4 regions of the Bradyrhizobium sp. USDA 4452 genome follow, and region 1 is predicted to be linked to each of the others. Evidence: riboswitches for the same ligand, from Rfam matches in the RefSeq annotation. Region 1 holds a riboswitch; each other region holds the start of a gene.
What was found. A riboswitch is a leader RNA that binds a small molecule or an ion and turns the genes downstream of it on or off. The one in region 1 is predicted to bind cobalamin.
Positions count from the first base shown of each region.

Region 2: another riboswitch for cobalamin. It lies ahead of ACVISU_RS28875 (ribonucleoside-diphosphate reductase subunit alpha); the one in region 1 lies ahead of metE (5-methyltetrahydropteroyltriglutamate--homocysteine S-methyltransferase).
Region 3: another riboswitch for cobalamin. It lies ahead of ACVISU_RS26585 (TonB-dependent receptor); the one in region 1 lies ahead of metE (5-methyltetrahydropteroyltriglutamate--homocysteine S-methyltransferase).
Region 4: another riboswitch for cobalamin. It lies ahead of ACVISU_RS06030 (DUF1636 family protein); the one in region 1 lies ahead of metE (5-methyltetrahydropteroyltriglutamate--homocysteine S-methyltransferase).

Region 1 is NZ_JBSSGK010000001.1:6,397,874-6,405,975, forward strand. It holds gene ACVISU_RS29985 (hypothetical protein) at 77-451, shown strand; gene ACVISU_RS29990 (carbonic anhydrase) at 532-1,275, opposite strand; gene ACVISU_RS29995 (thermonuclease family protein) at 1,286-2,011, opposite strand; gene ACVISU_RS30000 (nodulate formation efficiency C protein) at 3,533-4,390, opposite strand; cobalamin riboswitch at 5,580-5,781, shown strand; gene metE (5-methyltetrahydropteroyltriglutamate--homocysteine S-methyltransferase) at 5,881-8,102, shown strand, end outside.
Region 2 is NZ_JBSSGK010000001.1:6,086,452-6,094,553, reverse strand. It holds gene ACVISU_RS28880 (ribonucleotide-diphosphate reductase subunit beta) at 148-1,221, opposite strand; gene ACVISU_RS28875 (ribonucleoside-diphosphate reductase subunit alpha) at 1,212-3,149, opposite strand; cobalamin riboswitch at 3,247-3,462, opposite strand; gene ACVISU_RS28870 (SPASM domain-containing protein) at 4,862-5,707, shown strand; gene ACVISU_RS28865 (hypothetical protein) at 6,661-8,102, shown strand, end outside.
Region 3 is NZ_JBSSGK010000001.1:5,564,794-5,572,895, forward strand. It holds gene ACVISU_RS26575 (amidohydrolase family protein) at 168-1,658, shown strand; gene ACVISU_RS26580 (CobW family GTP-binding protein) at 1,660-2,589, shown strand; cobalamin riboswitch at 2,742-2,936, shown strand; gene ACVISU_RS26585 (TonB-dependent receptor) at 3,043-5,325, shown strand; gene ACVISU_RS26590 (PepSY domain-containing protein) at 5,328-6,827, shown strand; gene ACVISU_RS26595 (tetratricopeptide repeat protein) at 6,834-7,310, opposite strand; gene gspD (type II secretion system secretin GspD) at 7,387-8,102, opposite strand, start outside.
Region 4 is NZ_JBSSGK010000001.1:1,211,814-1,219,915, reverse strand. It holds gene cbiB (adenosylcobinamide-phosphate synthase CbiB) at 1-767, shown strand, start outside; gene cobD (threonine-phosphate decarboxylase CobD) at 779-1,747, shown strand; gene ACVISU_RS06040 (cobyric acid synthase) at 1,977-3,425, opposite strand; gene cobO (cob(I)yrinic acid a,c-diamide adenosyltransferase) at 3,440-4,093, opposite strand; cobalamin riboswitch at 4,130-4,345, shown strand; gene ACVISU_RS06030 (DUF1636 family protein) at 4,439-4,813, shown strand; gene cobW (cobalamin biosynthesis protein CobW) at 4,810-5,844, shown strand; gene cobN (cobaltochelatase subunit CobN) at 5,844-8,102, shown strand, end outside.

The sequences.
Region 1 (8,102 bases):
GAGCTAGCCGCTACAGTCTTGCGGTCATTCGGTTCCAACTATCTCGGCTGTTCATAGCTCAGCAATGGACTGTCGCGTGCGCCAGCGGTTGGACAGCATCGGCCCCTGGCGGATCGCAGATTCAGCAAGCCGCCGAAGCGCCCGTGTGAACCGGTTTCGTGAAATCGCCGTCGGCATCGGCTTCGAACGCACTAGAAGGCCACAAAACAACTACGCGAAGGATAGCCTCTCCACGGCGATGGCAGCGGGTGAATCCGTTCTGGCCGTCTCCACGCTGCTAAAGACAACGATAATAAACAACATCGGCCGCGATATCGAGAGTCCGGATGCTGGCCCGCGCGTTACCAACATCCGTACGAAGAACATGACCACGATCAGGAGACCACGCCAACATTATCCCGAAGTTAAGACGATCGTGACGCGGGTCCACGTTCCGGTGCACTTGACGTAGCCCGATGGATCCGCGAATGTTGTGCCAGTCGATTGAGGGGGCGAGGTCACCCCGCTGGGCGATCGCGCGAAGGCATCAGGTCAGCCCAATACGTCGACCCTGCCGGTTTCGAGCCGATATAATCCGCCGACGATCTTTAGTGTTTTCTGCTCGACAGCCGGGTTGAGGATCGGGCTGGCGGATTTGAGCTTATTGACATTGTCGATCACATTCTGCCGGATCACATCGGCAGAGCTGTCACCTGGTTGGTGGCGCGCCCCGCTTACGGCAGGCGCGAGCGCGCTGACGAGGGAGCGGATATGTCCCGGCGCCGGCTTGCCTTCGTCAAGCGAGTTGATCGTGGCGTCTATCGCGCCGCAGTGATCGTGACCGAGTACCAGAATCAACGGCGTGTTCAGTGCAGAAACCGCATACTCCAGGCTACCTAGCGTGTCATCGTTGACGAAGTTACCGGCCAGGCGGCATACGAATAGATCACCAAGTCCGCTGTCGAAGGCAAGCTCGGGCGCTACCCGCGAATCGGCGCAGCTCAGAACCGCCGCATATGGATTCTGACCATTGACTAAAAGTCGGCGCTCGCGTTCCAGATCGCGCCCTCGCGACACGCTCTGCACATAACGATCGTTACCCTCCATCAGCCGCTTCAGCGCAGCATCGGGCGAGAGCTGGTTATCCGGCTTCGGCGGTGCTGTTGATTGCTTCGCGTCGACAATGTTGCCGGCAAACGGCACGACCAATGCCGAAACAGCGAACAGCAACAGGGAGCGGCGCGAAGGCGCGACCTCGGCCGGATACGGAGTGCCCCGTGTATGGTTTGCATGCATGGTAGGACCTCTATCGCGCGGCTCTATGCCACCCCATGGCTTCGGCCTCGTTTTCGCTGCAGAACCAGCGTTCAGCCGGTTTCTTCGTCATGTCGATTTGTCCGTAGCTGATTTGCCCCGGAGAGTGATACGTGCGCTCGCCGGTGCCGTCGACGGTGCCCTTTATCAGGCAGTCGGGCGAGGGTGGGTCAGATAGCAGCGTGGACCCGAGCAGGAGTTCCTGGGCCTTGTTCGGCACCGAGCTCGCGCCGACAATAATCGTGCTCTTGTTGCGGTGGCGCCAGTCCCAGGGGGTGATGAATGCTCCCGACCACAAGCCGGCAAAGGCATTGCTCGCCACCACTTCATTGACAACGTAGACATGGGTGGATGGACCGGATGACAGTGCCCAACCGGAGCTTACCATCCAGGCGTTCACGTCCTGGCCCTCGATAAAGCAACTGCCGAGAGACCTGCCGTACTTATCTACTCCTGCGGTTTGACAATCCCATATTCGTCCATTCGAGTAGCTGATAAGGGCGTCACGAGCAGCGACCCCGCAGGCCCATTTTCGACCATGAGCGTCCAGGCAAATCTGATCGGTCTCGGGGGCCTCGATACCCGAAAGCCGAATTCGCGTTTGCTCGATCTCTATCATGTTGGCGTCGAGGATTTGGGGAGTACCGCTGAGTTTCGCCGCGCAAACAGGAGACGCGATGATAGCGAGGAATGCTGCCATCATTACGCGGTACTTCATCCTGGTATCCTTTCGCTCATGGTTCATCGGCTCGAATCCCAGCGATCCGGTGCCGTCACAGCGGACTGTTTGACCGCACAGGTCCGTCATCTGGTCAGCATCGTCCGACCATGCTTTTGTGTAAGCTTGCCTACATTTTCAGCCTACGACCTGACGCTGGGTGAGATTCAAGAGATTTCTTTTGGGGGTATTTTCCGATGCGGTGCTGGCATCTGAAGCTCACTCTGCTTCTCCCCGGACATATCTCCCGCTCTGGACCTGAGGAAGAGATCCCGCATGTTTCATCGCTGGACGCGCGACCCGGGAAGGGCGCTTGGCACGCTATTTCTCCAAGGGCTCGGAAGAAGCGGGCGGGTGCTAATCTCCGCCGCCGAGCGGAAGAAGCGGCGTTGCTAGGCCTTGTTGACTGTTATCGTTCGACGGGTCTGCACGCGGTCCATCATGGTGAGGCAAGCGGAGGCTTGGACAAGGCATGATAAGAGTGATTGCGCAAAAGAGATCGGCCTGTCGCCTGGTCCCGGCACAAAACCACCATGCATCACTCACACGGTGGCCCGCGTCCGCGACCTTATCCGCCCCGAAATGCTGCGCGTGAAGTGAATTCCACAACGCCTGGCTGGCCTTTGATGCTCGAACGGAACAACGCACGGCCCGGCATAACGGCGAGCGTGCGGACTGACGGGGCCGCCTTTTACGGGCTTGCGGTGTTAAGGCTTCCTCGCACGATTGCGAGTGGCAATCTGGTTGCCATTTCAGAGGATGAATCAGTCCACAACACGTGTCGGCACTCAGGGCATTGCGGCAGTTAGCGCTGGCAGGGCTTAGGCGACTCATCCCAATAATCATGTTCGACCGCCTCGCTGCACAATGGGATTGAAATGGTTATGGCCACCCCTGAATTGCCGGTCTCTTGTTACGCGCTAGAAGTCGAGGCCGACTCAAAGCCGAATTCTCTACCAGAGACGGCGCCCGGGCTGGTGGAGCAGAACTAAAGAAGCGTTTTCTCGCGCTTCAAATCAAGATCTATGACTCGCAGACGAATGCGAGCGAGGAAATTTAGACTAGATCAGGCTCAATTTCGATCCTCGCAGCAAGGCTGCGGAGCTCCTCGCCGGGGGCACTCGGGAAAGGGTCCCGCCGCCATCGAGGATGCCGGCGTCGCTATCACTGCCCCGTTCCCGGGGGCCCTCTTAAACCGGTCTCGTCGCTGCACTCGCTCCCGCGGGTGCTTATTGGTCGTGCGATGCGCTGCGCGCACGCTGGATCGGGCTTGGCCTCAGCATCGCCTCGCTTGGTTCGCGAAGGACGACATGGCGCTCGGGCGAGAGCTCGGATGTGTCTTTTTGTACCAGTTCCGTTGTGGCTACTCGTCTGAAGGGGCAACAGCCATCCTGATGCCTGGCTTTCCAGTGTGTGTGTATATGTGTGGCTTGCAGGCCGGAGCGAGGCTCGCCTCCTGCTGGCAGAGCTGGACGCGTCAACTTTCCAGCGCATGGCTCCTGCTATTGGCGCGCTCAGCGCTCAAGGAGTAGCGCTGCCATCCTGATCATCCGTCGAGGCCTTTCGCACCCCCTCCAACGCGTCCCGTTCGTTTGGCTCTGTGTGATGGAACCAGGAGCCGGGAGGAAAAGTCGCAATCCTCTTGGCAAGGAAAGATTGCGGCTCCCAATCGTGTCCCTCGCGCTTCTCGAAGGTGATGACCCCATTTTCGGTAAAGTAGCGGGGGCCTGGTATGTTGCAGTTCACCAGCAGCAGAACGCGCCACCGGTGCGCTTTCTCGGTCGGCTTGTCATTCGCCGCCGTAACGTAATCCACGACAACTGGTTCGATGATGTGACAACGGCCGTGGCGGAGAAGATTTCCGAGCTTGCCCTGCGCGGTCGTCACAAAGTTGAAATTGACCGGATTATGCAGAAAACTAAGGTTTGCTTCTTTTTCGCCGTCGGTGACTTCACTGGCGATGAGAGAAAGCGCCAGGGCGCGCCAGCCGAGTTCGATGGGCTTTGCATAGGGAGACGCAACTTCAACCTTTCCGTCGGTCCCGACCTTCCAGGTAATAACGTAATGTTCGTCTGAACTGTTATCCTGATGTCTGGTCCAGGAAAGATAAACATACTCAGTGTGGTCGATGCCTTCGGCGATTCCCCAGTTTCGAGGGACAAAGTGCGCCACTTTCGAGACCTTTGAGACAATGTGCTCGATTGTCTCACCGTCTTGTGCTCGCCAGGTTGACTTGACGCGTTCGACGAGCGCGTTTTCGCCGGCTCGCGCACTGTTGGCCGCCGCAACCAGCCCAGCAAGGAAAATCAGCGATTGACAGAGACGGTGTACGCCTCTTGCAGACATTCTCGTCATAACGGCTGGACCATCGGGTTTCATCTACACGTCAATACGGCGCCTTCAATGCTATGCTCGATTGGAAGAAGTTAGCGGCAACGCGACGCGGGCGCCTGCCGATGTCCCGCGCGAGCAGGCGCTATCCCCTCGATGTCGCGCGCCGCTAACTTCAGTGGGCCAATCACAACCTCAATTTGCTGTGCTGGACCTGCCCAGGGGGAGAAGCCTGGGCATCCCGGAGCTTGCATCCTTCGTGCCAGGAAATAGCCGGCGAATCGCGCCAGATTAGTGCAATGTTTGTCGGCTTTCCGACGGCGCTCGTTTCAATGTTTCCATTCAACCGATCCACACGGGCTTGTTCAGCTTTTGTCGTGCCGATCCTCGAGGCGCAAACGAAGGCCGTTGCCAACTTACGAAAGAGGAATTGGGCAGCACTTTTGAAAGCTGTTGAACTGTCTGATCCGGTGTTATTACCCGAACGCTTGCGATCTCTATCGGCTCGCAAATGATAATATGCCAAAGTCGCTCATCGCCGCCGGGCGTACGGAACAGTTCGGAAGCGCATCGTCAGGCAGGCAAACGATATGGTGCGCGCGTTGTCTGCCTACGCGCACGATAGTGCAATCTGGTCAATCGTCCAGCTGCCTCGGTTCCATATGCATGGCTGGGTGAGCCGCTATTTCCAGTGGCGCCGGCCGGCAAGCGAGAAATGATCAAGTCGCGCTAACTACTTCCTCTCGAGTTGCTCAACATTCTCGAAAGCATCTGTCTGACGGATTGATTCATGAACGCTTTCACCAATCGCCCGAACAGGCCGACCGCAAAGATGGTGACAGCAAAGACGCCAACGGCACTCCAAACAGCCATTTTCATTGCGGGGCTTCTCAGTGTTCGTTGAGTCGAATCGACATGCGTTCCTGCGCATTATCGGCATCACAGACCGCAAGTCGCCTACCAGGATTGGTTGGCACGCAGATCAACATGCGCGCCGGGCATGCTGATGGCGTGCGGCGTTTTGCCCCCGGCGCCCCTTCTCGACTGCCGAGAGACCGAATGCCGGCACGCTCGAAGCGCGCGACTTGCGCCTTTCGACAATTCCTTTGAAACCTATATTGGAGAGAGCTTCCACTCGTGGTCCACTTTCGATGTCAAATAGCCATTTGAGTCACCGATGATGGCAGCATTGACGTGAGAGAGTCATCTGAGAGGTTGACGGAAGAGGTCTGTTGCAGATAATCGAAATCGTAGAGGTTCTCCGGTCCCGCTCGATCCGGAGCTAAGAGGGAAGCCGGTGAACAGGCCGGCGCTGCCCCCGCAACTGTAAGCGGCGAGCCGCTGTCCAACAAAGTCACTGAAGCCCGTGGGGCTTTGGGAAGACCGGACAGCGGCGATGACCCGCGAGCCAGGAGACCTGCCTCGACCACATTTACGTCCACGGGCGGGGTGTCCCGGTGGTACGCCAAGCAGCCGCCCTCCGGGCGATCGTGCTTGCGTCCGCCATGGCCTTTGCCCCCAACTACGGGGTTAGCGCTATGTCTCTTCTCTCCCTTCCGGTTGCCACGCTTGGAACGCCTCGGATCGGTCCAAGACGCGAGCTCAAACGCGCGCTTGAAAGTTACTGGGCCGGCGCAATCAGTGAACAGCAATTGCTCGAGGACGCAACGGGCCTGCGCGCTGCGAACTGGGCCCGCCAAAAATCCCTCGGTGTCACCGTCATTCCGTCCAACGATTTCTCTTTGTACGATCAGGTGCTAGACACCTCTGTCATGGTTGGTGCCATTCCGGAAGTCTATGCGTCGAAAGTCGAGCCGGTTTCGCTCAGGACGTACTTCGAGATGGCCCGCGGTTCACAGTGGGACCGCCAGAATGCGAGTTGCAGCCCCGGATCGGGCGGATATGGCGCGCCCGCACAGGAGATGACCAAGTGGTTCGACACCAACTACCACTACATGGTCCCTGAATTTCGTCGGGGACAGACGTTCCGCCTGTCCTCGCGAAAGCCTATCGAGGAGTACGAGGAAGCCAAAGCCCTGGGATTCCAGACCCGCCCTGTCCTGATCGGGCCGGTCACATTCTTGAAGCTTGGCAAGAGTGCGGATCCTGCGTTCCAGCCACTGTCGCTCCTGGACGAGCTAATACCGGTCTATGTCGAGGTTCTGCGAGAACTAGCCAAACGAGGAGCAAACTGGGTTCAATGCGACGAGCCCTGCCTGGTCCTTGATCTGGAGGAGCGGGCGCGAAAATCTTTGCTGCACGTCTACGATTGGCTTGCCAAGGAAGTACCCGACGTCAAGATCATGGTCGCGAGCTATTTCGGCGATCTCGGCGATAATCTGGACACAGCTTTGAACATGCCCGTTGCCGGACTGCACGTGGATTTGGTTCGCGCGCCGAACCTGTTGGACCGGATCATTGCTGCCCGGCGAAGCGACCTCGTCATGTCTCTCGGCGTCATCGACGGACGAAATGTATGGCGGTCGAACCTGTCGACGCTCCGCCAGCAACTGGATCCCGCCATTGCGAAGCTAGGCAGGGATCGTGTCCAGATCGCTCCGTCCTGCTCGCTGCTTCATGTGCCCGTCGATGTTGAACTTGAGACCGGACTTGCATCCGATCTCAAGAGCTGGCTTGCCTTTTCGGTACAGAAGATGCGTGAGCTCGCGATCCTGGCGCGGGCACTCGCGGGTGATCAGAATGTTGCTGAAAGTCTCGCTGAATCGGAGTCGGCCGTGACGTTCCGCCGGACTTCACCAAAGATCCGCGATGCAACTCTCGCGGTACGGATGCGAGCGATCGACCAGGCCATGCGGCGGCGCGCCAGCCCATTTGTCCGTCGGGCCGAGATCCAGCGCAAGCGCTTTGGACTACCGGCCTTTCCCACCACGACGATTGGATCATTCCCGCAAACCCCAGAGGTCCGTAACGCCCGCGCAGCACATGCGCAAGGCGCCATGAGCGACGAGCAATACGACAAGTTCCTCAAGGAGGAGACCGCGCGCGCTCTGCGTTGGCAGGAGGACATCGGGCTGGACGTCCTCGTGCATGGCGAGTTTGAGCGCAATGACATGGTGCAGTACTTCGGCGAGCAACTCGCCGGGTTCGCATTTACCAGGAATGGTTGGGTACAATCCTATGGCTCGCGCTGTGTCAGGCCACCGATCCTGTTTGGCGATGTTTTGCGGCGAAAGCCGATCACCGTGGATTGGTGGCTCTACGCGCAATCACTCACCAGTAAGCCGGTGAAGGCGATGTTGACCGGACCAGTAACGATCCTGAATTGGTCGTTTGTTCGCGATGATATTCCAAGAGGCGAGGTCTGCCGGCAGATCGCACTGGCGATCCGCGACGAAGTCCGTGATCTCGAGATAGCCGGTGCGAGCATGATCCAGATCGACGAAGCCGCCCTCCGCGAAGGATTGCCATTGCGCCGATCGGAGTGGGCGACCTACCTTCAATGGGCCGTCGATAGCTTCCGGATATGCTCATCAGGCGTTGCAGATCAAACCCAGATTCATACGCACATGTGCTATTCGGAGTTTAATGACATCATCGGCGCCATTGCTGCAATGGATGCGGATGTCATCTCGATCGAGACGTCGCGCTCGAAGATGGAGCTGCTGGACGCGTTCAGGAATTACAAATATCCCAATCAAATCGGGCCGGGCGTATACGACATCCATTCTCCCCGCATTCCCGAGGCAGGGGAAATGAAGGAGCTGATAGCATTGGCTCGGCAGCGGTTGCAGGACTCGCA
Region 2 (8,102 bases), 310 kb from region 1:
CTTTGCTGTCACGGGTCCGCGATAATCATTTCGAGCGGACCAGATCGATGTCACGCGATGTGGCCTTCCTGCGCGGTCTCCAGCGGATTTTCGCGAAAAGTCCTAGGTGCACCAGAATCGAAGAGCAAAAGCGTTGTTGCGTTCGTGCTAGATACGGCCGAAAGTAGCCCATACTCCCTCTTCGCCGTCCCAGCTGCCGCGGCTCGCTGCCTTGGAGTACTCCGTAGCGCGCTGCTCGAAGAAGTTGGCGTGCTCGACCCCATTGAGGATCTCGACCAGCCAGGGCAATGGATGCGGCTTGAGCTGGGTAAACCCGCTCTGACCAGCCTCAAAAAAATCGAAGACCGGGGCAATCCCGAGCTGGGTCAGCCGCCAATCGGCGACATAGCGGACATAGGCATGGATCTGCTCAGGGCGCATGCCATCGATCTCGCCGAGACCAAAGGCGAGATCAACGAAGTTTTCCTCCAGCTTCACCATGGTCCTGGCGACGTCGATGATGTCGTCGCTAACGGAGCGCGTCACCGCGCCAGTTTCGCGGTGCCATTCGTGAAATAGCTTGATGATGCCCTCGCAGTGGAGACTCTCGTCGCGCACTGACCAGCTCACGATTTGTCCCATGCCGTTCATCTTGTTGTGCCGCGGAAAGTTAAGCAGCATGGCAAAGCTCGCGAACAAAGCCATGCCTTCAGTAAAGGCGCCGAACATGGCCAGCGTGCGAGCGACGTCGGCCACAGTATGGACGCCGAATTGGTGCATGTAGTCAGCCTTGGCGCGCATCTGCGCATAGCCGCGGAATGCCTCAAACTCGGCCTTGGGCATGCCAAGCGTCTTGAGCAACAACGCATAGGCGTCAATATGGACGGTCTCCATATTGGTGAAGGCAGCCATCATCATCTGCACGGTGAGCGGCTGGAAAATCGGGATGTAGCGCTTGAGATAATTGTCACCGACCTCGATGTCCGATTGAGTGAAGAAGCGGAATATCTGGGTGAGCAGCGCGCGCTCGTTGGCAGTGACACGATCCGACGCCCAATCCTTGAGGTCGGAGCCGAGCGGAACCTCCTCGCCCATCCAATGGGTCTGCTGCTGACGTTTCCAGAACTCGTAAGCCCAGCCATAGCGATCAACGTCATAGCTTCCGGTCGAGTCCAGGAGGCCGACCCGTCCCTTGCCGATCAACGTGCGCGGATCGACAGCCGAGAGGTCAATCACTGACATGCAAGGCACTCCTCATAGTCGGTGCGCTGCGGCTGCGGTCGTTCCGCCTCGTCACGGCCGCTGATTTTGCCGGCGAACGCTGCGCGCGAGATCGACTTCGAACGGCAGTAATAGAGGCTTTTCAATCCGCGCTCCCATGCCGTCCAATGCAGCATATGGAGATCCCACTTATCGACGTCGGCCGCCAGATAGAGGTTGATCGATTGGCTCTGGCAGATGAACGGCGCGCGGTCGGCGGCGAGCTCGATGATCCAGCGCTGATCAATCTCGAAAGCGGTGCGAAAGATCGCTTTCTCGTGCTCCGAGAGGATGTCGAGATGAGCGACCGATCCCTCGTGCGCTATGATCGACTGCCATATCGCCGGGGTGTTGGCGCCCTTGGCCGTGAGTACCCTGGCGAGATGCGGATTGCGCACCGAGATGGCGCCAGACAATGTCTTATGGGTGTAAATGTTGGCCGGGACTGGCTCGATGCAAGCGCTCGTGCCGCCGCAGATAATGCTGATCGAGGCGGTCGGCGCAATTGCGATCTTATGGCTGAATCGCGCCATCACGCCGCGTTCCAGCGCATCCGGGCAAGGGCCGCGCTCGCGAGCGAGCGTCACCGACGCCGCGTCGGCATCACGCCGGATTTTCCGGAACATGTTCAGATTGAACGACTTGGCCAGGACGCTCTCCATCGGAATGCCCTTGGCCTGAAGGAACGAGTGGAAGCCCATGACACCTAGGCCGACGGAGCGCTCGCGTAGGGCAGCATAGCGGGCACGCCTCATGCCCTCCGGCGCCACCGTGATGAAGTGGGTGAGCACGTTGTCAAGGAAACGCATGATGTCTTCGATGAAGCCCGGCTCCTCGCTCCACCGGTCCCATGTCTCGAGATTGAGCGATGAGAGACAGCACACCGCGGTGCGCTCCTCGTCGCGATGATCGATGCCGGTCGGCAGGGTAATTTCGCTGCACAAATTGGACGTTGAGACCTTGAGGCCGAGGTCGCGCTGGTGCTTGGGAAGGGCGCGGTTCACGGTGTCGATGAACAAGAGATAAGGCTCGCCGGTCTGCAGCCGGTTCTCAAGGATACGTTGCCACAGCTGGCGAGCGTCGATCTCGCGAACCATTTCGCTGGTCTTTGGACTGCGAAGCGCGAACGCTGTCCCGGCTCGCAGGGCATGCATAAATTCGTCAGTAACGTTGATGCCGTGATGCAGGTTGAGGCTCTTACGATTGAAGTCGCCGGACGCCTTCCGGATCTCAAGGAACTCCTCTATCTCGGGATGTTGGACATCGAGATAGACTGCCGCCGAGCCTCGCCGCAACGAGCCTTGACTGATCGCCAGCGTCAGGCCGTCCATGACGTGGATAAACGGGATGATGCCCGAGGTGACACCGCCCTTCACCTTCTCGCCGATCGAGCGAACATTCCCCCAGTAGGTACCGATGCCGCCGCCGTTGGAGGCAAGCCAGACGTTCTCGTTCCAGACGCCGACAATACCTTCGAGCGAATCCGAGACCGAATTGAGGAAGCATGAAATGGGTAGACCACGCGAGCTGCCGCCATTCGAGAGCACCGGCGTCGCCGGCATGAACCACAGTCGGGACATTGCATCATATAGACGCTGAGCATGTGCAACATCGTCCGCAAACGCGCACGATACCCGCGCAAACATGTCCTGGACGCCTTCGCCCGCGAGCAGATAACGGTCGGTCAATGTCAGCTTGCCGAACGATGTCAGGAGGCTGTCGCGCGATCGATCAAGGGCAAGGTCAGACGGCTTTGGAGCTGGCGCGAGGGGACGCGGCAGCGGGGCCAGCGATGGAGGCTGCGCAACAGACCGCTGAAGCGGGGCAAGCTCTGCCTGTGCGTGCGCTGCCCGCACACTGGATGGTGTAACGAGATGCCCCTGTTGATCGAAATCAAAAGACGGCGACATCGGCAACCCCGCGATGTTTGGAGCCGGGGCCGCGGACGACTTGCAGGGAGACAAACGTCCCTCAGTGCAAGCGCTCCACCGGGGCACCCCGCCCGAGGACGTTTGTTCTGTCGCGGCAGGTCTCCTGGCTTGCGGGTCGCTGCGGCTGTCGACCTTCCCGGCGCGTTTCTGCGCCAGTGGCCCATGATGACAACCGCTCACCGCCTACAGTTGCGGGGGCAGCCCCGGAGTAGCCGTTCGGCGCACCGGGTTCCCTCTTAGCTTCCTGTCCTACAAGATAAAGGGTGGAAGAACCATGACAGATCTACATCTAGGCGTCACATGCCGAGATTCGTCAAGTCTCGTTTGGGGTACATCAAGCTTCAGAAGAGGACACCGCGAAGTCCATGAATGGAGCGGCCGGCGCCGAGCACCGGTATGTTCCGATATCCATACACGTCCACTTGTGGCTGTTCAGGCAAATCAATCCAGAAATCCGGCCGACCATTCATCAGTCTATGCTGATCTGGAACGTAGATCCTACCAAAGGCTCTGAGACCGTTTTTTCCGTTCCGATGAGTATGAGCGGATCTTCAGCTCAAGATCTTCGAAGCTATCAGCGTCAACGATCCAGATGAAATCGTGTCTAAGGCGCTGGAAAGCTATCATGGACGTAGCCGACGCAGTCAGCTCCTCGACGCACGACGCTCCCCGCGCGATCTCGCTGCTCGAACGGCTGAGGGCCCTGAAGAACACGAAAGCTCATCGAGCTCGCAGCGGCTAAGCCGCTGTAAGCGCGACGAAACCGGCTCCCTTCGTGAATTTACCGTCGGCGCAAGCCTTGTCTCACAATGAAGGAGCAGGTCCGTCCCACCGAGATCGCCTGGTCAATATCTTTCTAGCCAGTATAGCTGCTGTTCGGCGCGCATAGCAGATCGATTTGGTCGCGGCGCATCTAGGTCGCCGCCCTTCTGATCAATTCGGCACGTGCCCGGTGCATGTTTGTAGCGGACCAATTGTCTGGCCCATTCTCGCGATCTGCCGATAAAGGCTTCGCCTACTGTTCGGTGCCCAAAGAAGTCAGGTTGGTCCTACTCGGCCGCGTCCATCAGGATTTCCGGATCGTTCGCGCCTCTCATCGCGACCCAGAGCACTCTTCGCAACACGCGAAAGCCTCCAGGGCCGTGCTGGATCACGCCCGACGCGCTTGAATCGTACCCGACGTCATGTTGCAGGATTCGGCGCAAGCCACGACTGTTTGGCAAACAAGCTTGGCATTTCGGACCCGATCGGAACAACGTATGTCGCCTCTGGGCCGTCCCATGTCGGCGATTGACTGCCCGGTCCGGCGACACGGAGATGATGTGGTCCTCAGGATCGAGCACCTCCCGGAGCCCGATTTGCGGCTCTCCTCGACAACATTAAGAGCTGTCGAGCTGACGTGTTTCTGGAGGAAAGGAGGATGCTAGGCGCAGACATGGTGGTAGGCGGCAATCGACACCCAGAGAGAGGAGCGCCGTACGGGTCCTCCTGTACCCTGTTGTCGAAACCAGCGTGGCAAGGCACGGGCTTCATTCAAGGCATCTGGCCCAACGTCCAAACTCCGGTTGCGATCGTTTCAGGCAAGGCGCGACGCTGCGTTAGCTGCGCTCGATCTGCGGCAATTGCCTGCTCCGGCACCTGAAAGGACCAGATACATGACGGCATACCCTAGGGTCTTACAAGAGTTGCGTGTGGTTGAGCCCGGCCATCGGGTATTGGAGATAACCACGACCACCGGCTGCATCGTCAGATGTTCTTATTGCTCCCAGGACAAGTTTGCAGATCGCCAAAGGCCCGTATCCCAAGCCAAGCATCTGGGTGTTCAGGATTTCAAGCAATGTCTCTCACGCGTACCGACAGCTACTGGCATTAGTTTTTCCGGATATTCGGAACCCTGGTTGCATCCGCATTGCAGCACGATGGTTGAGCATGCTTACGCACGCGGCCACGACGTCCGGATCTTCACGACCCTTGTTGGAATGAACAGGACTGACGTTCGACGTCTGCAAATGCTCCGATTCAAGACTTTCGTCGTGCACGTTCCCGACGATGGCACTTATATGAACAGCCGCCTCGTCGGAAAAAACTACATCAATGTCATGCGCCGACTGATTGAGGCAAACATTCCCTCGATTCAATTTGTGATCTTGGGTAAAATCCATCCTGATCTAGCCGATGTAATCCCCGCCAAAAAGCTGCAACGCTTGCGGCCGCTGAGTAGCAGGCGAGGACATATAGATCCGAAAATGATCACCCCGCGGCAGCCGATCGCCGGCACTCTGACATGCAATGGGAAACAGCAACATCGGAATGTCCTTCTTCCAAACGGCGATGTTACTTTGTGCTGCATGGATTTTGAGCGGCGTCATGTCATTGGGAATCTTTTGCGCGACGAGTACGAAGATCTGTTCGAAGGCCGGATCTTTAGCGAAATCGCCGACCGCATGAACGGTACGGATGGCTTTCTACTTTGCAGGACGTGTGAATTTGCCAAACCGGAGCCGGAATGCTGTAGGGCCCCTGCCCGCGCGCTGTGAGGAATGGCGATACCAATGGAAGCTCGCCGCACCAGCTGGACTAGTGCCAGAAGGCGGATCAGAGCGCGCTTCGGCGAAATGCACGAGCCGGGGCCCGCCGTAAGAGAGCCCCGAGGATCGCCTATGTTCAACTGGTGCGACTGGAGGTGGTAGATGCTTTTCCGGCAGGATGACGAACGATTCGGCCTCGCGGTTGATCTCGTGCCTCTCGATTGATCCAAAAGCCCTTGCCGTGTTCAGTAATTCAACACCGCTCTCCAATGGAAGTTTCGAGAGTACAAGAGAGCGTAACGGGCCTGCCCCACATGCCCGCCTTGACGCGACCAACGTTGCGCTTGCAATTCAGCAAGGTGAATAGCTACAGAATATTTCATCCACGATCGATCACAACGACATCGACTTGCGGATCGTCCCAAGAAAACCCGCACACGGCGGCGCCGGTGCCGTCAGCTCCCACAAACCGTGCGATGTGGGCATCCGACAACTCGTTCCCCGGAAGGTCATCACCTGCGCATCGTGAGATGCTGCCGCAGAATCAACTGCGACATTGTACGCTGATCTTCCGCTCAATAGGACGCTCATAGCGCAAACAGTATTGGCCGACGACCGTTCTCATGGGGGGAGGGATTATCCGGCTGAAGGAGCGATACGCTCTCCTCTCATCAATCGCGAACTCGGCCAATGGCAGACCGATCATCACGATGACAGGCCTGGGATCCTCGCGATCGCGAGCTGAGCGTTGGATCGAGGTCCTCGCATCGCATTTCAGTTCGAACCTCAGTTGAAGGATTTGTCATCCTGCGCTCTCCTTTTCGCGACGCGAACACACACCATCGCCTTGGGTGCCGCCCTTGTTCGCTATCATTCTCTGTCGTGCTTGGGGGCCACGTCAGGTTTTGGACAGCCACCGCTAGTACCGAGGCGCCGAGACCGATGCAAGCGGAGACGCGACCATGAACCAATTTGACAATATCAACCCTGCCGGTAATCGTCCCGCTGCGTCTGAGACAACCGTGGAACAACCGCAACCGCAGCAAGTCCACTTTGAGCAGCAGCTCGCAGACGCGCAACAGCTGGGGCCTATATATGATCACAGGCAGCTTTACGATGTTAGTGAGGAAGACGATCGCCTGATCCAGGCAGCGTCTGGTGTGGCCCTCGAGCGAGGACCACTGCCCGGGCCGACAACCATCAGCATTTACGATCGCCGCCTTCGCAAGTTGGCTGAGGCTCTGAAGGAGGATGGCAAATCTATGGCAGCCCTCGATGATGATACGTTGCTCGATTGCGCCAAGAAGCTATTGCCAAACGATAAGGTTATCGCCCCAGCATTGTCGATGGTCAGCCGCTACCGCAAGCCTGGCGCCGCCGCTCGGATCACCGCGACACATTACCGTCCATCGGACGAAGACGAACGCCTCATTAGGAAGGCTGCCGAGGCAGGCTTCGGTCGAGGGATCGACGCGAAAACGGCCGGAAATTACGCAAGCAGTCTTCGGAAGTTGGCGTCAGCTCTCCGCCCCCTGTCCATTGCCAGGCTCAGTGCCGACAAGTTGCGCGGTCACGCCGATACTTTGTTCCCGAAAGACACGAAACTCCGCTACGCTTTGAACAGACTCCGCGACTATCGCGCGGGCGTCAGGCAGGACAATTTAGAAGGACAAGGAGGTGGCTCGCATCCGCCAACTCAGCCGGCCGTGCGTTCGTCCATGCTGACTGTCGAGAACCAGCTTTTGGAGAATGCTGCGGATCAGGGCGTATTGCTGGCTGGCAATCTCAATGCTCCGGAGGTTTGGCGTGAAATGGATTTGGCCGCTCATTCTCCCCCACAAAGTGTCGCGCAGGATCTGCTTTTCGACAACGCGGCGCGGAGCGGAGAGCTTGCGGTCTCCTGCTTCGATGCACCGTTACTTTGGCAGGGAATGCGCGCCCCCGCTTTCTCGTCCGTACAGAGTTTTGCTCAGGAAGAGCTTTTCGATGCTACGGATCGCGAGAGCCTGATGGCAGCCGCACCCTACGATCAATCGGCGCTTTGGCGAACGATGAGCTCAGCCGCCCGTTCGAACCTGCAAAGCGCCGACCAAGGGGCGCTTTTCCATGGCATCGATCGAGATGATTTGCTGCCGGGGATGGCCTTCGATGCACCGGAACCGGCGTCGCGGGTGAATCTGGTCGTCCCTTCGCCCGTGCAAAGCATAGCCCAGAAACAGCTTTTCGAAGCCGCGGATCTGGAGGGCTTCCTGGTCGCGGACGATCTTATTGTGCCGGAGTTTTTGCGGGAACTGGAGTCAACTGCCAACCTGCCCATTAAAAGTGCCGGCCGAGAAGAGTTTCTCGATGCTGCAACCTCGCAGCCGAACTCGCGACTGCGGAACCTTGCCTCTGAAGAATACCT
Region 3 (8,102 bases), 830 kb from region 1:
CGCAACCGGGAGGTAGGGAGAGGCTCTCTGCAATCGCCGCCACGGCGCGGGGGATATTCCGCCAGAGCATGTCGCCACAACCGTTGCCCGGTTGCTGCGATCAGTGCGATGCGCTTCTCTGTGCCCGACAAGAGACCGGTCGGATTCGGAATGCGGGGAGTGGCGAGATGGGTGGTTTGGTGATCAGCGGCGGCCGGGTAGTGGATCCGGCCAGCGGGATGGATGCGATCGGCGACGTCGCTGTCGTCGACGGCAAGATCGCCGCGGTCGGCACGGGGCTCGGCGGCGCGGAGCGGCAGATCGACGCCACCGGGCTCGTGGTGGCGCCAGGCTTCATCGATCTGCACGCGCATGGCCAGACTATTCCGGCCGATCGCATGCAGGCGTTCGACGGGGTGACGACGTCGCTCGATCTGGAGGCCGGCGTGCTGCCGGTGGGGTCCTGGTACAAGCGGCAGGCCGAAAAGGGACGGGTGCTGAACTACGGCGCGGCGGCCAACTGGGCGTTCGCGCGGATCGGCGCGATGACCGGCTCGAATGCGGAAAGCTCGCTGGAATCGTTCGGCGCAGCGATGCGCGATCGCCGCTGGATCGAGAACGTGGCGACCGAAGGCGAGGTCGGCGGCATCCTCGCGCGCCTTGCCAACGGACTGAACGAGGGCGGCATCGGCATCGGCATTCTCAACGCCTATGCGCCGGGCGCCGGCGTGCAGGAATTGACCGCGGTGTGCCAGCTCGCGGCTGATCATGCGGTGCCGACCTTCACCCACGTCGCCTACATGTCGCGCATCGATCCCGAGAGCGCGGCCGAAGCCTATATCCGCCTGATCGGCTATGCCGGCGCCACCGGCGCGCATATGCACATCTGCCATTTCAACTCGTCGAGCAAGACCGATATCGAGCGCTGCGTAGCGCTGATCGCCAAGGCGCAGGCGCAGGGGCTGCCGATCACGGTCGAGGCCTATCCCTACGGCACCGGATCGACCGTGCTGGCGGCGACCTTCTTCAGCGATCCGAAATTCGAGGAACGCAACGGCCTCGGCTATGATTCGGTGCAGCGCGTGACTGACGGTCATCGCTTCGGCAGCCGCGAGGAACTGCTGGCGGCGCAGGCCGCGGAGCCCTCGACGCTGGTGCTGTGGCATGTGCTCGATATCGAGAACAATCAGCACCATCGCGACCTGCTCGACATGGCGGTGCTGTATCCGGGCGGCGCGATCGCGTCCGACGCGATGCCGTGGACACTGTCGGATGGCCGCCCCTACACCGGCGACGCCTGGCCGCTGCCCGAGGATGCGACTTCGCATCCGCGTTCGGCCGGCTGCTTTACCCGCTTCATCCGCGAATGGGTGCGCGAGCGCAGGAAGGTGTCCCTGCTCGAGGGCATCCGCAAATGCGCGCTGATCCCGGCCGAGATTCTCTCTGCGAGCACGCCGGCGATGCGCGCCAAGGGCAGGCTGCAGGCGGGCGCGGACGCCGACGTCGTGGTGTTCGACTTCGAGACGCTGAGCGACCGTGCGACCTTCTCGGCGATGAATCGCCCGGCGGAAGGCGTGCGGCACCTCGTGGTCAGCGGCCAGCCGCTGATCAATGATGGCGTCCTCGACGTCGCGGCACGGCCTGGCCGTCCGGTACGCCGACCCGTTGTCGGAGGCTAACGTGCCGGTCCCGATCCTGCTGGTCGCGGGTTTTCTCGGGGCGGGCAAGACCACGGTCGTCAACCATCTGCTGGCGCATGCGCAAGGGCGGCGCATCGCCGCGGTGGTAAACGACTTCGGCGCGATCAATATCGACGCGGAACTGATCGCCGGCGCCAGCGACGGCGTGGTCAGCCTGAGCAATGGTTGCATCTGCTGCACGCTGGAAGGCGATCTGCTGCGCACGCTCGCAACGCTGCTGCGGCGCGATCCGCGTCCCGAATTCATCGTGATCGAGACCAGCGGGATCGCCGATCCCGCCGACATCGTGCGCAACCTGATGGATCCGGTGATCTGGAAGGAGGCGCCGCTGGAGACCGTGCTGTGCGTGGTCGACGCGACGCAGCCGGTCGCCGCGCTGGACGATGCGCTGCTGCGGTCGCAGTTGCGGGCTGCCGACGTGGTGGCGCTGAGCAAGGTCGATCTCGCCGATGCCGCCGCTTGTGATGCGATCCGCGATGCGGTGCGCGCGGTGCGACCGGCGGCGGCGATCGTCGATGCGCTGCATGGCGAGGTTCCGGCCGCGCTGCTGTTTCCGGTTGATCTCGATCATGTGCCGGTGCCGCGCGAGACCGCGCCGCGACGGCCGGTGTCCGATCGGTTTGAGACGCTGAGTTGGAGCTCGGAGCGGAAGGTAGCGCTGCCGCGCCTGCAGCATGCGATCGGCAGACTGGCGCCGAAGCTGGCGCGGGCGAAAGGATTGTTCGAGACGGTGGAGCAGCCCGGGCGGCTGACGGTATTTCAGCTCGCCGGCGGCCGCGCGACGTTGGCTGCCGGCGGCGTGCCGGCACCCGGCGTGCCGCGCACGCGAATCGTGTTCATCGCCGAGCTGGGCGCGCTGTCGCGCGCCGAGATCGACGAGGTGATGCAGGGCTGCGTCGAAGCTGAGTGATGCGTTTCCCGTCATCCTGAGACGCGCTACGCGGCTCCTCAAGGATGACGGATCACTTCGTCACGCCATCCGCAGACGTGTCATCGCCGCAGCACGATCCCGCAAAGCATGTGTGCGACAATCGCATCGAATTGACAGCTCTGCCGTCAGCACCTATCGTTTTTGGCGACGGTTCCCTTCGGGGATCAAAAGGGAATGCGGTGCGAGGGTAACCCCAATGCCGCAGCTGTCCCCGCAACTGTAAACGGCGAGCCTTTCGTCAATCTGCCACTGGGCCATCGGCCCGGGAAGGCGTCGACAGGCGATGACCCGTGAGCCAGGAGACCTGCCGTCAGTCGTGGTCACACGCGAGCACATCGGGCGGGGGCGTCCTGGTGGGATCGGAGCACTGCCTTTTCGGCAATGCGCCAGTCCACGTTCGCGGTGACGTGCCACGTTACCGCGAGTCCTTTCATGTCTCCGTCCTCTCCCGCTGCGCGGAAATGGCGCCTCGGTCTCGTTTGCTCCCTGCTATCGCTGCTGCTGCCGGCTGAAGCCGGAGCACAGACACCTCCGCCCACCACGCTCGATCCGATTGAGATCGCACCCTCGACGTCCGGAAAGCCTAAGCCCATGGCGCGAAGCCGCAACTCGGCGTCGTTGTCGCGGGCACGCGCCAGACCTGCAACGGCGGCGGCAATAGCAGCCGCGCCGCGTGCCGCAGCCTCAGGCGCGTCGGGATCAGCGCCGCCGACGCTCAACGCCACTACGCAGGGCGGCACCGGCAGTCGTCTCAATCTGACGCCGCTGCAGACGCCGGCCAGCGTCGAGATCATCACGGCGCAGACCATCGCCGAACGCGGCCAGCATAATGTGCTCGATGCCGTCACCCAGAATGCGGCCGGGTTCATCGCCACGCCGGCGCCGGGCAATGGCGGCCTGTCGTTCAGCACCCGCGGCTTTGCCGGCAGCAATTCGGTGATGACGCTGTATGACGGTACCCGCTTTTATATCGGCTCCGGCACCCTGACGTTCCCCTACGACACCTGGTCGACGCAGCGCATCGAGGTGCTGCGAGGCCCGGCCTCGGTGCTGTACGGCGAAGGCGCGATCGGCGGCGTCATCAACGTCGTTCCGAAGAAGCCGCAGGGTACGCCCGCTAACGAGGCCGAGGTCTCGCTCGACAGCAACATGACGCGACGGCTGTCGGTGGACAGCACCGGCCCGATCAATCCCAATGTGTCCTATCGCATCAACGCCACCGGCAACATGTCGGACGGCTGGGTCGATCGCAACAAGACCTCGAATGCAGTGGTCTCCGCCGCCGTGCGGGTGCAGGCCTCGGACAATCTCGCCTTCACACTGTCGGAGGATTACGGCGACCGCAGCCCGTCGCGCTATTTCGGCACGCCGCTGGTTGGCGGATCGATCCAGGACGCACTGCGCTTCAAGAACTACAACGCGTTGGACAGCGCGATCCGCTACCAGGACAGCTGGACCCAGTTCAAGACCGAGTGGGACGTTGCCGACGGCATCAAGGTCAATAACACGCTGTATTATCTGACCAGCGAGCGACACTGGCGCGACATCGAGAACTACACCTGGAATCCGAAGACCCAGCTGATCGATCGCTCCAACTATATCGAGATATTTCACGACCAGAAGCAGGTCGGCAACCGGATGGATGCGACCTTCAGCGGTCATGTGTTCGGGCTCGCGAACCAGTTCGTCGCCGGGTTCGACGTCAACCGGATCGACTTCACCCACACCAACAACTCGCCCTATGGCGGCGCATCGTCGGTCAATCCTTACGTCTTCGATCCCGGCTCATTCTTCGCGACGTCGTCTGCGACTGCGCCCGGCTTCAACTCGATCGTCAATCAATACGCCTTGTTCGCCGAAGATCGGCTGTCGCTGACCGATCAATTGTCGCTGGTCACCGGCGTCAGATATGATCGTCCCGATATCGATCGAACCGACTACAGGACGCCAGGGAACAGCTTTGGTGTTTCGCTGTCGGGCACCAGCTGGCGCACCGGGTTGGTTTACGAGCCGATCAAGAATCTCGCGTACTATGGCCAGTATGCGGTCGGCGTCGATCCGGTCGGCAATCTGATCTCGCTGCCGGTCTCGCAGAAAACCTTCCAGCTCGCGACCGGCAAGCAGACCGAGGTCGGGGTCAAGCAATCGTTCTGGGGCGGCCGCGGCGAGTGGACGCTGGCTGCTTACGAGATCGTCAAGACCGGGCTCACGATTCCCGATCCCAGCAATCCCACCGCAGGCGTCGCGCTGCAGATCGGCCAGCAATCATCCCGGGGCGTCGAAGGATCGGTCGGGCTCGCGCTGAACGATGGCTGGCGCGTCGACGCCAATCTTGCGCTGTTGCGTGCGCGATACGACAACAACAGCCAGGTGGTCGGCGGCAAGATCGTCAGCTACAACGGCAATGTCCCGGTCAACGTGCCGCAGCAGGTCGCGAACGTCTGGCTGACCTGGGACTTCGCGCCCAACTGGTCGGTCTATGGCGGCGTGCAGATCGTCGGTGCGATGTACTCCGATCTCGCCAACACCCAGCTGCGGCCGGGGTACAATGTGGTCAATGGCGGCATCAAATGGAAGCCCGACGACCGCACCACGGTCGCGTTCCGCGTCTACAATCCGTTCGACAAGGCCTACGCGGTGACCTCGAACGGGACCGGGCAGTGGCTGCTCGGCATGCCGCGTACCGCCGAACTCTCCGTCAACGTGAAGTTCTGATCATGCGCAAGGCTCTGATCCGGCGCGCGCGGCGATCGCTCTATGTCGTCCATCGCTGGATCGGCATTGCGACGTGTCTGTTGTTCGCGATGTGGTTCGTCTCCGGCCTCGTCATGATGTACGTGGCGTTTCCGCGCCTCACCGACAGCGAGCGCCTGTCCGCGCTCCCCGTCCTTTCGTGGGGCAAGGTGCAGGTCGCTCCCGATCGCGCGATGGCGATCGCGGGCATGGAGCGCTATCCGCGCGATCTCCGGCTCTCGATGATGGACGACATTCCGGTCTATCGCGTGACCGGCTGGAAGGGAGCCGCCGTCACCATTTCTGCAATCGACGGCCGCCTGATCGACGGCATCACGCCGGATCAGGCTCTTGCTGTCGCCCGGCATCACCCGCATGCGGTGCAGCCGCAACTGCTCGATACGGTGACGCGCGATCAATGGTCGGTCACCGCGCGCTTCGATCCGCTGCGGCCGCTCTATCTGATCGGCCTCGGCGACGCCGACGGCACCGAGCTTTACGTCTCCTCGCGCGGCGGCGAGATCGCGCTCGACACCACTCGGCGGGAACGTGTCTGGAACTGGCTCGGATCGATCCCGCACTGGATCTATCCGACCGTGCTGCGCAAGGATGGCCCGCTGTGGCGGGACGTGGTACTGTGGATCTCGGGGGTGTGTCTGGTCGTCGCGGTCACCGGCTTCTGGATCGGTATTCTCCGCCTGCGGCTGGCGCGCCGCTACGCTGACGGCGCCGTCTCGCCCTATCGTGGCTGGATGGCCTGGCATCATATCGCCGGCCTCGTCGGTGGCACCTTCGTCTTGACCTGGATGTTCAGCGGCTGGCTGTCGCTCAATCCCGGCGGCGCGTTCTCCGGCCGCGGCCTCACGCGCGAGATCGCGGTCGGCTACAGCGGCCACGACACGCCCGATATCGCCGCTAGCTTGCCGTCGCCGCCACAGGTATCGGCGGTGGAGGCGCGCTTCGTCTGGATCGGCGGGCGCCGGCTGATGGTACTCGACGCCGGCGGCGGCCGCCGCAGCCTCGCCGATCCCGCGACCGGCGCACCCGTGACGCTCTCGCGTGACGAGATCATCGCAGCTGCCCGACGCGCAATGCCGGGAGTTGCGATGATATCGGCGCAACAGCTGGAGCAGCCGGACGCCTATTGGTACAGTCTGCATCAGATGCGCGAGTTTCCCGTGTTGCGGATCGGCCTCGACGATCCCGCCTACACCTGGCTGCATGTCTCGCCCGTCACCGCCGAAATCCTCGAGCGCAGCGACGACAGCCGCCGGTCCTATCGCTGGCTGTTCAACGCGCTGCACAGCATGGACTTTCCGCTGCTGCTGCGCATCGCGCCGGCGCGCGACGTCGTGGTTTGGCTGCTGTCCGCGGTCGGCACCATCGTCTCGGTCAGCGGGATCGTGATCGGCTGGCGCCGGTTGCGGCGGTGGAAGCTGCGAAGGAGATATGCGCCTACGAATCCGATGCAGACGTCGCGATAGCTGCCGCTACTTCACCGTCAGGTGCACGTCCGCCGCCGCCGGCTGCTCCGGAACCCATCCCAATGCAAACCGTTGGCCGGCAATGATCTCGTAGGTCGAGAGTTTTGATGCGACCGCATCGCGGAAGCGGAGATACGCGTCGCGCTGCCGTCCGTTGCTGCGGGCCGCCGCCAGATTGAGCCATTTGTAGGCCAGCACGTAGTCGTTCGGAACGCCGTGGCCCTTGTCGTACAGCAAGCCGAGCTGGGCCTGCGCGAACGGGTCGCCCTGCACGGCGCCGCGATAATAGAGATCGGCGGCAGCGGCGTAGGCCTGCGGCACGCCGAAGCCGTGCTCATACATGAAGCCGAGCATGCCGAGGGCTCTTGGATTGCCGCGCTCGGCGGCCGGCGCGAGCTCTTGAGCCGCCCTGAAATAATCGGCGCGATGGAACGCGGCCGCTCCGCGCGCGACGCTATCGGCGCTTGCGACCGACGCCGTCATGGCCCAAAGCACGACGGCGAGCGACGCGCCGAGGCTTGTCAGTTGCGTGAGCATGCGGAGCGTTCCTTCGCCCGGCTCAGTGATAGCTGGTGGTGATCGGCGCATTGGTCGTTGTCGTGGCGATGCTGCCGCGCAGTTTCGATCGGAGGTCCTCGGCCACGGTCTGGGCGTCGGAACCGTTGCGGATGATCTGCGGGCGGATGAAGATGATCAACTCGGTGCGTTGGGTGCCGTTGCTCTGATGCCCGAAGGCATCGCCAAGGCCGGGGATCTGGTCGAGCACCGGAAGCGCATTGCGGTTGCCGCTCTGCTGTTCGCTGATCAGGCCGGCCAGCAGCACGGTCTGGCCGTTGGCCACCGAGATCTGGCTCTTGACCCGCCGTTCCGACACCGTCGGCGTCAGGTTGACCGTGCTGCTTTGGGGAACGTTGCTGATTTCCTGCTCGATATCGAGCCGCACGGTGCCGTTGACGCTGACGCGCGGCGAGACCTTCAGGATGATGCCGGTGTTGCGATAGTCGATGGTGTTGACCACCGTGTTGCTCGTGGTCAGCACCGTCGCGCTGCCGGTCGAGACCGGGACGACGTCGCCGACCTGCAAGGTCGCCACCTGGTTGTTGATCACGACCAGCGACGGATTGGAGAGCACCTTGACGCTAGTGACGGCATGCAGCGCATCCAGGATCAGGCTCGGCTGGGTCTCCGACCCGATCAGGAAGTTGAAGCCCGGGAAGGCCCGGTTGATGAAGGCATTGGTGACTGAACCGGCGACGGAGGCGACACCGGTGGTCG
Region 4 (8,102 bases), 5.2 Mb from region 1:
GTATTGCGGCTGCCATCCTTGTGATCGCGCTCGCGACGACGGTCGGTTGGGCCGTGCAGTCATTGCTGCCATCCGGATGGATTCGCCTCGTCCTTGTCGGTGTGCTCGCGTGGCCGCTGGTTGCGCTGCGCTCGCTGCATGATCATGTTGCGGCAGTGGCTCATCCGCTCGTCTCTGGCGACGTCGCGGCCGCGCGTGCGGCGGTCGCGCAGATTGTCGGACGTGACCCGGCAACGCTCGATGACGCCGGTATCGCGCGCGCGAGCATCGAGAGCCTCGCCGAGAACGCATCCGACGGCATCGTGGCGCCGGTGTTCTGGGGCGCGGTGTTCGGCCTGCCGGGAATTCTCGGCTACAAGGCGGTCAACACGCTGGACTCGATGATCGGCCATCGCACGGAGCGGCACGAGGCGTTCGGCTGGGCCGCTGCCCGGATCGACGATCTCGCCAATCTCATTCCGGCGCGGCTGACGGGTGTTCTGTTCGTGCTGCTTGCCCCGAAGCGCCCTCAGGCCTGGTCGTGCATGTTGCGCGATGCGCGGCGCCATCGTTCGCCGAATGCCGGATGGCCGGAAGCCGCGATGGCCGGCGCGCTCGGCGTGCGGCTCAGCGGGCCCCGCATCTATCATGGTCACATCGCCGATGAGCCCTGGCTCAACGAGGGCGCGCGCGATCCGGCCGCCGCCGACATCCTCGCTGGGCGGAAACTCTATCGTTACGCCATGATGCTGCTGGCCGCGGCGTTCGTGGCGCTGGCGCTGGCGTGAAGGAGCGGCGCATGCGTGAGCACGGCGGAAATCTCCATGTCGCCCAGCAGCGCTTCGGCGGCGCCGCGGAAGACTGGATCGACCTGTCGACCGGCATCAATCGGGTGCCTTATCCCTTCGTCGATGTCGAGCTGCGGCAATGGAGCGCGTTGCCGTCGCAATCCGAGGTCGAGTCGCTGCACGCCGCGGCGCGCAAGGCCTGCGGCACCGACGCGCCGATCGTGGCGGTGGGCGGTGCGCAGGCCGCCATTCAATTGCTGCCGCATCTGGCGCCGCGCGGACGAGCGCGGATTCTTGCGCCGACCTACAATGAGTATGCCGGGATGTTATCGGCCGCCGGTTGGGACGTGACCGAAGTGTCCGATCTTGCCGCGCTTGCAGGGGCTGAGCTTGCCGTCGTAGTCAATCCGAACAATCCGGATGGCAGACAACATGATCGGCACGAACTGCTCGCGCTGCTGCCGCGCGTTGGCCGGCTCGTCATCGACGAGAGTTTTGCGGACGCGGTACCCGGCATCTCGCTTGCGCCAGAAGCAGGACAGCCAGGCCTCCTGATCCTGCGTTCATTCGGCAAGTTCTACGGACTTGCCGGCTTGCGGCTCGGCTTCGCCGTCGGCAGCGAGCCGGATATCGCCGCGCTTGCGGCGATGGCGGGACCGTGGCCGGTCTCGGGTTCGGCGATTGCGATCGGGCGACGGGCCTTGCTCGATCGCGACTGGGCAATTGCGACGATTGCGCGGCTGGCGGACGACTGTGTCAGGCTCGATATGGCGGCGCGATCGAAGGGGTGGACGCTACTCGGCGGCACGCCGCTGTTTCGCCTCTATAACGTCGGCGATGCGCTGGCTGCGCAGGAGCGACTTGCGCGTGGGCTGATCTGGTCGCGGGTGTTCCGCCAGAAGCCAGGATGGCTGCGCCTCGGTCTGCCTGGCAATGAGACCGAATGGTCGCGCCTTTCCGCGGTGCTGTCTTCGGTCTAGCGGCGAACTTGGCGGCAACTCGCCCCGCGTGCGGTCACTTCCGGGGAGGACGTTGCCAAAATATCGAAAACAACCCCATGCACAGTAGCCGGCAGCGGCCGGGATTCGACCAGGCGACTTGGGGCAACTCACGGATATTGCTCCAATATTCCGAAATCAGGCAGACGTCCTCTGAAGAACGGGAGAGGGAGCACAGCGCTGTCGCTGTTCGAGCTGATTTCATTCGGCGCTAGCGCGCCAGCGCGAGCAGGCCGTCGACGTGGAGATGAGTCTCGATGTGCTCGGCCAGTGCGTCGAGTGCGCTCCCGACTCTGGCACCGTACGGCTGATCCGCCGCGGGGATATCGAGCTGCGCAAGAAATGCCTTTCGGAAGGCGTCCGAGGTGAACAGGCCGTGCAGATAGCTGCCGTGAACACGCTCGTCACGCGACATGGCGCCTTCCGGCGCGCCGTCGAGCATCGAGAAGGGCCGCACGCGATCCGGACCATCGGTGCGCCCGATGTGGATCTCGTAGGCGCTGATCGGCTGACCGGTCGCCGCATGCACCGCGCTGACGCGGGTCAGCGTCTTCTGTTCGGACATGGTGGTGGTGACGTCGAGCAGCCCGAGCCCCCGTGTTTCGCCGGCCGGGCCTTCGATTCCTTCAGGGTCGGCGACGCTTTGCCCAAGCATCTGGTATCCGCCGCACAGGCCAAGGACATGGCCGCCGCGGCGATGATGCGCCAAGAGATCGATGTCCCAGCCCTGCGCGCGCAGGAAAGCAAGATCGCCGCGGGTCGATTTCGAGCCGGGCAGGATGACGAGGCGTGCGTCGCCCGGAATGGCTTCGCCGGGCCGCACCATCACGAGATCGACACCGGGCTCGAGTTTCAGCGGATCGAGGTCGTCGAAATTGGCGATCCGCGACAGCGCCAGAAACGCGATCTTGCATTGGCCGGGCCTGCGCGCCTCGCCGAGCCCGAGCGCATCTTCGGCCGGGAGCTCGCCGGCGCGCGCGAACCAGGGCAGCACGCCGAAGCCGCGCCATCCGGTGCGGGCTTCGATCAGGCGGTAGCCGTCGTCGAACAAGGTCGGATCGCCGCGGAATTTGTTGATGGCAAAGCCCTGGATCATTGCGGCATCATCGGGATCGATCACCGCCTGGATGCCGACGAGTTGCGCGATCACGCCGCCGCGGTCGATGTCGCCGACCAAGACCACGGGCACATCTGCCCGGCGCGCAAAGCCCATATTGGCGATATCGGACTTGCGCAGATTGACCTCGGCGGGGCTGCCGGCGCCCTCGACCAGCACGAGGTCGGCGCGCGCCTTCAGGCGCTCAAAACTCTCCAGCACCGCGCCCATCAGCGACGGTTTCATGGCGGCATAATCGCGCGCGCGGGCGGTCGCGATCCGCTTGCCGTGCACGATGACCTGCGCGCCGACATCGGTTTCCGGCTTGAGCAGCACCGGGTTCATGTCGGTGTGCGGCTCGACGCCGGCAGCGAGCGCCTGCAACGCCTGCGCGCGCCCGATCTCGCCGCCGTCGACGGTCACGGCAGCATTGTTCGACATGTTCTGCGGCTTGAATGGCAGCACGCGCAGGCCGCGCCGTTTGGCTGCGCGCGCGAGGCCGGCGACGATGAGCGACTTGCCCACGTCCGAACCGGCTCCCTGGATCATCAATGCGCGCGCCATGATCGATTATCGCTTCAGAACTCGACGCCCGGCTGGGCCTTGATGCCGGAGCGGAACGGGTGCTTGACCAGCGTCATCTCGGTGACGAGGTCGGCGATCTCGATCAATTCGTCCTTGGCGTTGCGCCCGGTGAGCACGACATGCGTCATCGGCGGCTTCGACGAGGTCAGGAAGTCGACGACATCGGCGATATCAAGATAATCGTAGCGCAGCGCGATGTTGATTTCGTCGAGTACGACCATGCGCAGGCTCGGGTCTGCGATCAGCTGCTTGGCTTTTTCCCAGCCGGCCTGCGCTGCCGCGATGTCGCGGGCGCGATCCTGCGTCTCCCAGGTAAAACCTTCGCCCATCGCGTGGAATTGACAGAGGTCGCCGAAATGCCCGGTGAGCAAACGGCGCTCGCCGGTATCCCAGGCGCCCTTGATGAATTGCACCACGGCGCAGGGGAAGCCATGCGCCACGCAGCGCACGATCATGCCGAAGGCGGAGGAGGATTTTCCTTTGCCGGCGCCGGTATGAACGATGATCAGGCCCTTTTCACCGCTCTTGGTCGCCATGATCTTGTCGCGGGCGACCTTCTTTTTCGCCATCTTGGCCGCATGGCGCGCATGCAGTGCAGGGTCGGTGCCGACGGCGCCGTCCTCAGCGTCATCTCCATCAGAAATCATCACGTTCCTTCGGCTTGACAAGTGCGAGGCTAGGCCGAATGGTGACCCCGCGTTGGTTCCTGTCCTACGACAGGCGAAGAGGGAATGCGATAGGGCTCAGACCGCAAGGTTTGCCCAAAGCGCAGCCGCCCCCGCGACCGTGACCGGAGAGATGCCCAAGCCACTGATTCCCTGATGGAGTCGGGAAGGTGGGTATCAAGGGAGAAATCCTGCTCCGCAAGCCGGGAGACCTGCCGACGCAGTGTGTTTGAGACCGGCGGACGGGGTGTTCCGCGACGGGGAACGAATCTGTTCACGTCAGGTTCGTGTGCCTCATCGCTTCCCGCAGTCAATCCAGGAAGGGCGATGAGCGTTACACTTCATGTCTGTATCACCTGCCGCGCGGGCCAGACGCTGGCCGAAGGTGAACTCGCGCCCGGTGCGCGCCTGCATGCCGCCCTCGTCGAGGCCGGCGTGCCCGATGACGTCAACCTGGTTCCCGTCGAATGCCTGTCGGCTTGCAGCCAGGGCTGCTCGGTCGCGCTCAGCGCGCCGGGGCGGTGGTCCTATGTCTACGGCCGCCTGTCCGAAGCCAATGCCAAGGATGTGATCGCCGGCGCCTCTGCCTATGCGTCGGCGCCTGACGGCATCGTGCCGTGGCGCAGCCGTCCCGAAATCTTCCGCAAGCAATCGCTTGCCCGAATTCCACCTCTTCCCGTCGTGCCGGAGGCCGCCGAATGACCACGCTCACCAAGGTTCCGGTCACCGTGGTGACCGGCTTTCTCGGGTCCGGCAAGACGACGCTGATCCAGCATCTGATCCGCAATGCAAACGGCAAGAAGCTTGCGGTGCTGGTGAACGAATTCGGCAGCGAAGGCGTCGACGGCGAGATCCTGAAGTCGTGCGCCGACGCCAATTGCCCGACCGAGAACATCGTCGAGCTCGCCAATGGCTGCATCTGCTGCACCGTCGCCGACGATTTCATCCCGGCGATGGAGCAGTTGCTCGCACGCCCCGTGCGGCCCGATCACATTGTGATCGAGACGTCCGGCCTCGCGCTGCCGAAGCCGCTGCTCAAGGCGTTCGACTGGCCCGAGATCCGCTCGCGCATCACCGTCGACGGCGTGATCGCGCTGGCTGATGCGGAGGCCGTTGCCGCCGGCCGCTTTGCGCCTGATCCCGTTGCGGTGGATGCGCAGCGCGCGGCCGATGACAATCTCGACCACGAAACGCCGCTATCGGAGGTGTTCGAGGACCAGATCGCCTGTGCCGATATTGTATTGCTGACCAAGGCCGATCTTGCGGGAGCGGAGGGGATCAGCGCTGCGAAGGCGGTGATAGCTGCCGAGATGCCGCGCGAGGTGCCGATGTTGCCCGTCGTCGACGGCGCCATCGATGCCCGCGTGATCCTGGGCCTTGAGGCCGCGGCGGAGAACGATCTCGCGTCGCGGCCATCGCATCACGACGGCGAAGAGGAACACGAGCACGACGATTTCAATTCCGTGGTGATCGATCTTCCGGAGATCGTTGATGTCGATGCGCTGGTCGCCTCGATCAAGGGGCTGGCGCGCGAGCAGAACGTGCTGCGCGCCAAGGGCTATATCGCGGTCGAGGGCAAGCCGATGCGGCTATTGGTGCAATCGGTCGGCGAGCGGGTGAGACATCAGTTCGACATGCCGTGGGGCGTGCGGGCGCGACAGTCGAAGCTCGTCGTGATCGGCGAACACGGCGATATCGATGAAGCCGCGATCAGGGCGCGACTAGGTGTCTGATGCACGTCGTCTTCCGCGAGAGCCGCGGCCTTGAGGAGACCGCGACGCCAAGGGACCTCGGCCAGGATCCGGCCGATCTCGTGGTTTTGTCGTTTTCCGACAGCGATCTCGCCGCGTTCGCGGCCGGCTGGCGGCGGGGCCGCGCCGCGCTGCCGTCGCTACGGCTCGCAAATCTCGCCGAGCTGCGCCATCCGCTGTCGGTCGATACCTATATCGAGCGCACGCTGTCGCAGGCACGCGGCATCCTGGTGCGGCTGATAGGTGGCGAGCCTTACTGGTCATATGGACTGGCCGCGGTGCATCGGCTGGCGAAGGAGCGCGGCATCGCCCTGGTCGTGCTGCCGGCGGATGGCCGCGACGATCCGCGGCTCGATGAATTCTCGACCTTGCCGGTGTCGACGCTGCGCCGCCTGAAGCTGCTGTGCGACAAGGGTGGCCCGGTGGCCGCGCAGGCCGTGATCGCGCAACTGGCGCTGGCGTCCGGACTTTATGCGGGACCGGTTGTCGGCGTGATCGATCTTCCCGAAATCGGGGTCTATGATTCCCGGCGCGGTGTCGTTGCGGCCCTGCCGGCACCGGATCGCCGGCCGCGAGTGCTGGTAACCTTCTATCGCTCCTATCTCGCGGCCGGCGACACGGCGCCGATCGATGCGCTGATCGAGGCGTTGCGCGGAAAGGGCTTTGATGCCCATGGGGTGTTCGTTACTTCGTTGAAGGCGGCGGGGGTGGCCGATTGGCTACGGGCACAGTTCGCGCAATGCCCACCGACCGCTGTCGTCAATGCGACCGCGTTCTCCGCGGCCGGTGACGATGGCACGACGCCGTTCGACGCTGCATCCTGTCCGGTGTTCCAGGTCGCGCTGTCGACGGCGCGGCGCGAGGACTGGACCTTGTCGCTGCGCGGCCTGTCGCCCGGCGATCTCGCAATGCACGTGGTGCTGCCCGAGGTTGACGGCCGCCTGTTCGCGGGGGTCGTCAGTTTCAAGTCGCCTGGCGAGCGCGATCCCGATCTGCAGTTCGCCCATCTTGCGCATCGCCCGGATGCTGAGCGCGTCGCGGCGGTTGTCGGGCGCGTGGCAGCCTGGCACCGACTTGCCGGCAAACCGGTGCAGGAGAAGCAGCTTGCGCTCGTGCTCTCGAACTATCCGGGCCGTCCGCATCAGATCGCGCACGCCGTCGGCCTTGATGCGCTGGCCTCGATCGAGGCGTTGCTGGCCGATCTCGCGGCCGCGGGCTTTGATCTTGAGCCGGTGGAGTCGCTGGGTGGCATGCTGCTGCACCGGAAGCTGACATGGGACGTGGCCGAGTATCGTGCGACGATCTCGAACCTCCCGCAGCCGCTCCAGGACGATCTTGCGCGCGCGTGGGGTGCACCGGAAGATGATCCCGATTGCCGCGACGGCGCATTTCATTTCGCGGCGATCCGGAGCGGCAAGTCGATCATCGCGGTTCAGCCGGAGCGCGGTGACGTCGGTCAGCGCGACGCCGACTACCACGATCTGTCGCGCACGCCTCGCCACGCCTATGTCGCGTTCCATCTGTGGCTCAGGCGGCAGGGCATCGATGCCGTCGTCCACATGGGCGCGCATGGCACGCTGGAATGGCTGCCCGGCAAGTCGGTTGCGCTGTCGTCCGCATGCTGGCCGGATGCGCTGATCGGCGATCTGCCCGTCATCTATCCCTTCATCGTCAACGATCCCGGCGAAGCCGCGCAGGCCAAGCGCCGGATCGGTGCCGTGACGATCGGCCATCTGCCGCCGCCGCTGGCACCGGCCACGATGCCGGACGGCTTGCGCAATCTTGAACGTTTGCTCGATGAATATTCGACGGCGGACGGTCTCGATCCGGCGCGGCGGCAGCGCCTGATTGCCGCGATCCGCGAGGAAGCCCGCATCGCCGGACTGGAGGACGATCTCGGTCTCGCGGCATCAGTCTCCGCGGCCGAGGCGATTCCGCAGATTGATCGCTTCGTCTGCGATCTCAAGGAGAGCCAGTTCGGCGACGGCCTGCATGTGTTCGGGCAGGGCGCTTGCGGCGAGGCGGAGCGGGCGGCGCTGCGCGATGCGCTCGCGGGGCGGCGTGTTGCGCCGGGGCCGTCGGGTTCGCCCTATCGCGGGCGCAGCGACGTGCTGCCGACCGGTCGCAACCTGTTTGCGGTCGATCCGCGCGCGGTGCCGACGCCGTCGGCACATGCGCAAGGCGTCAAGCTCGCCGAGGAACTGCTGCGCCGCCATTTGCAGGACCAAGGTGACTGGCCG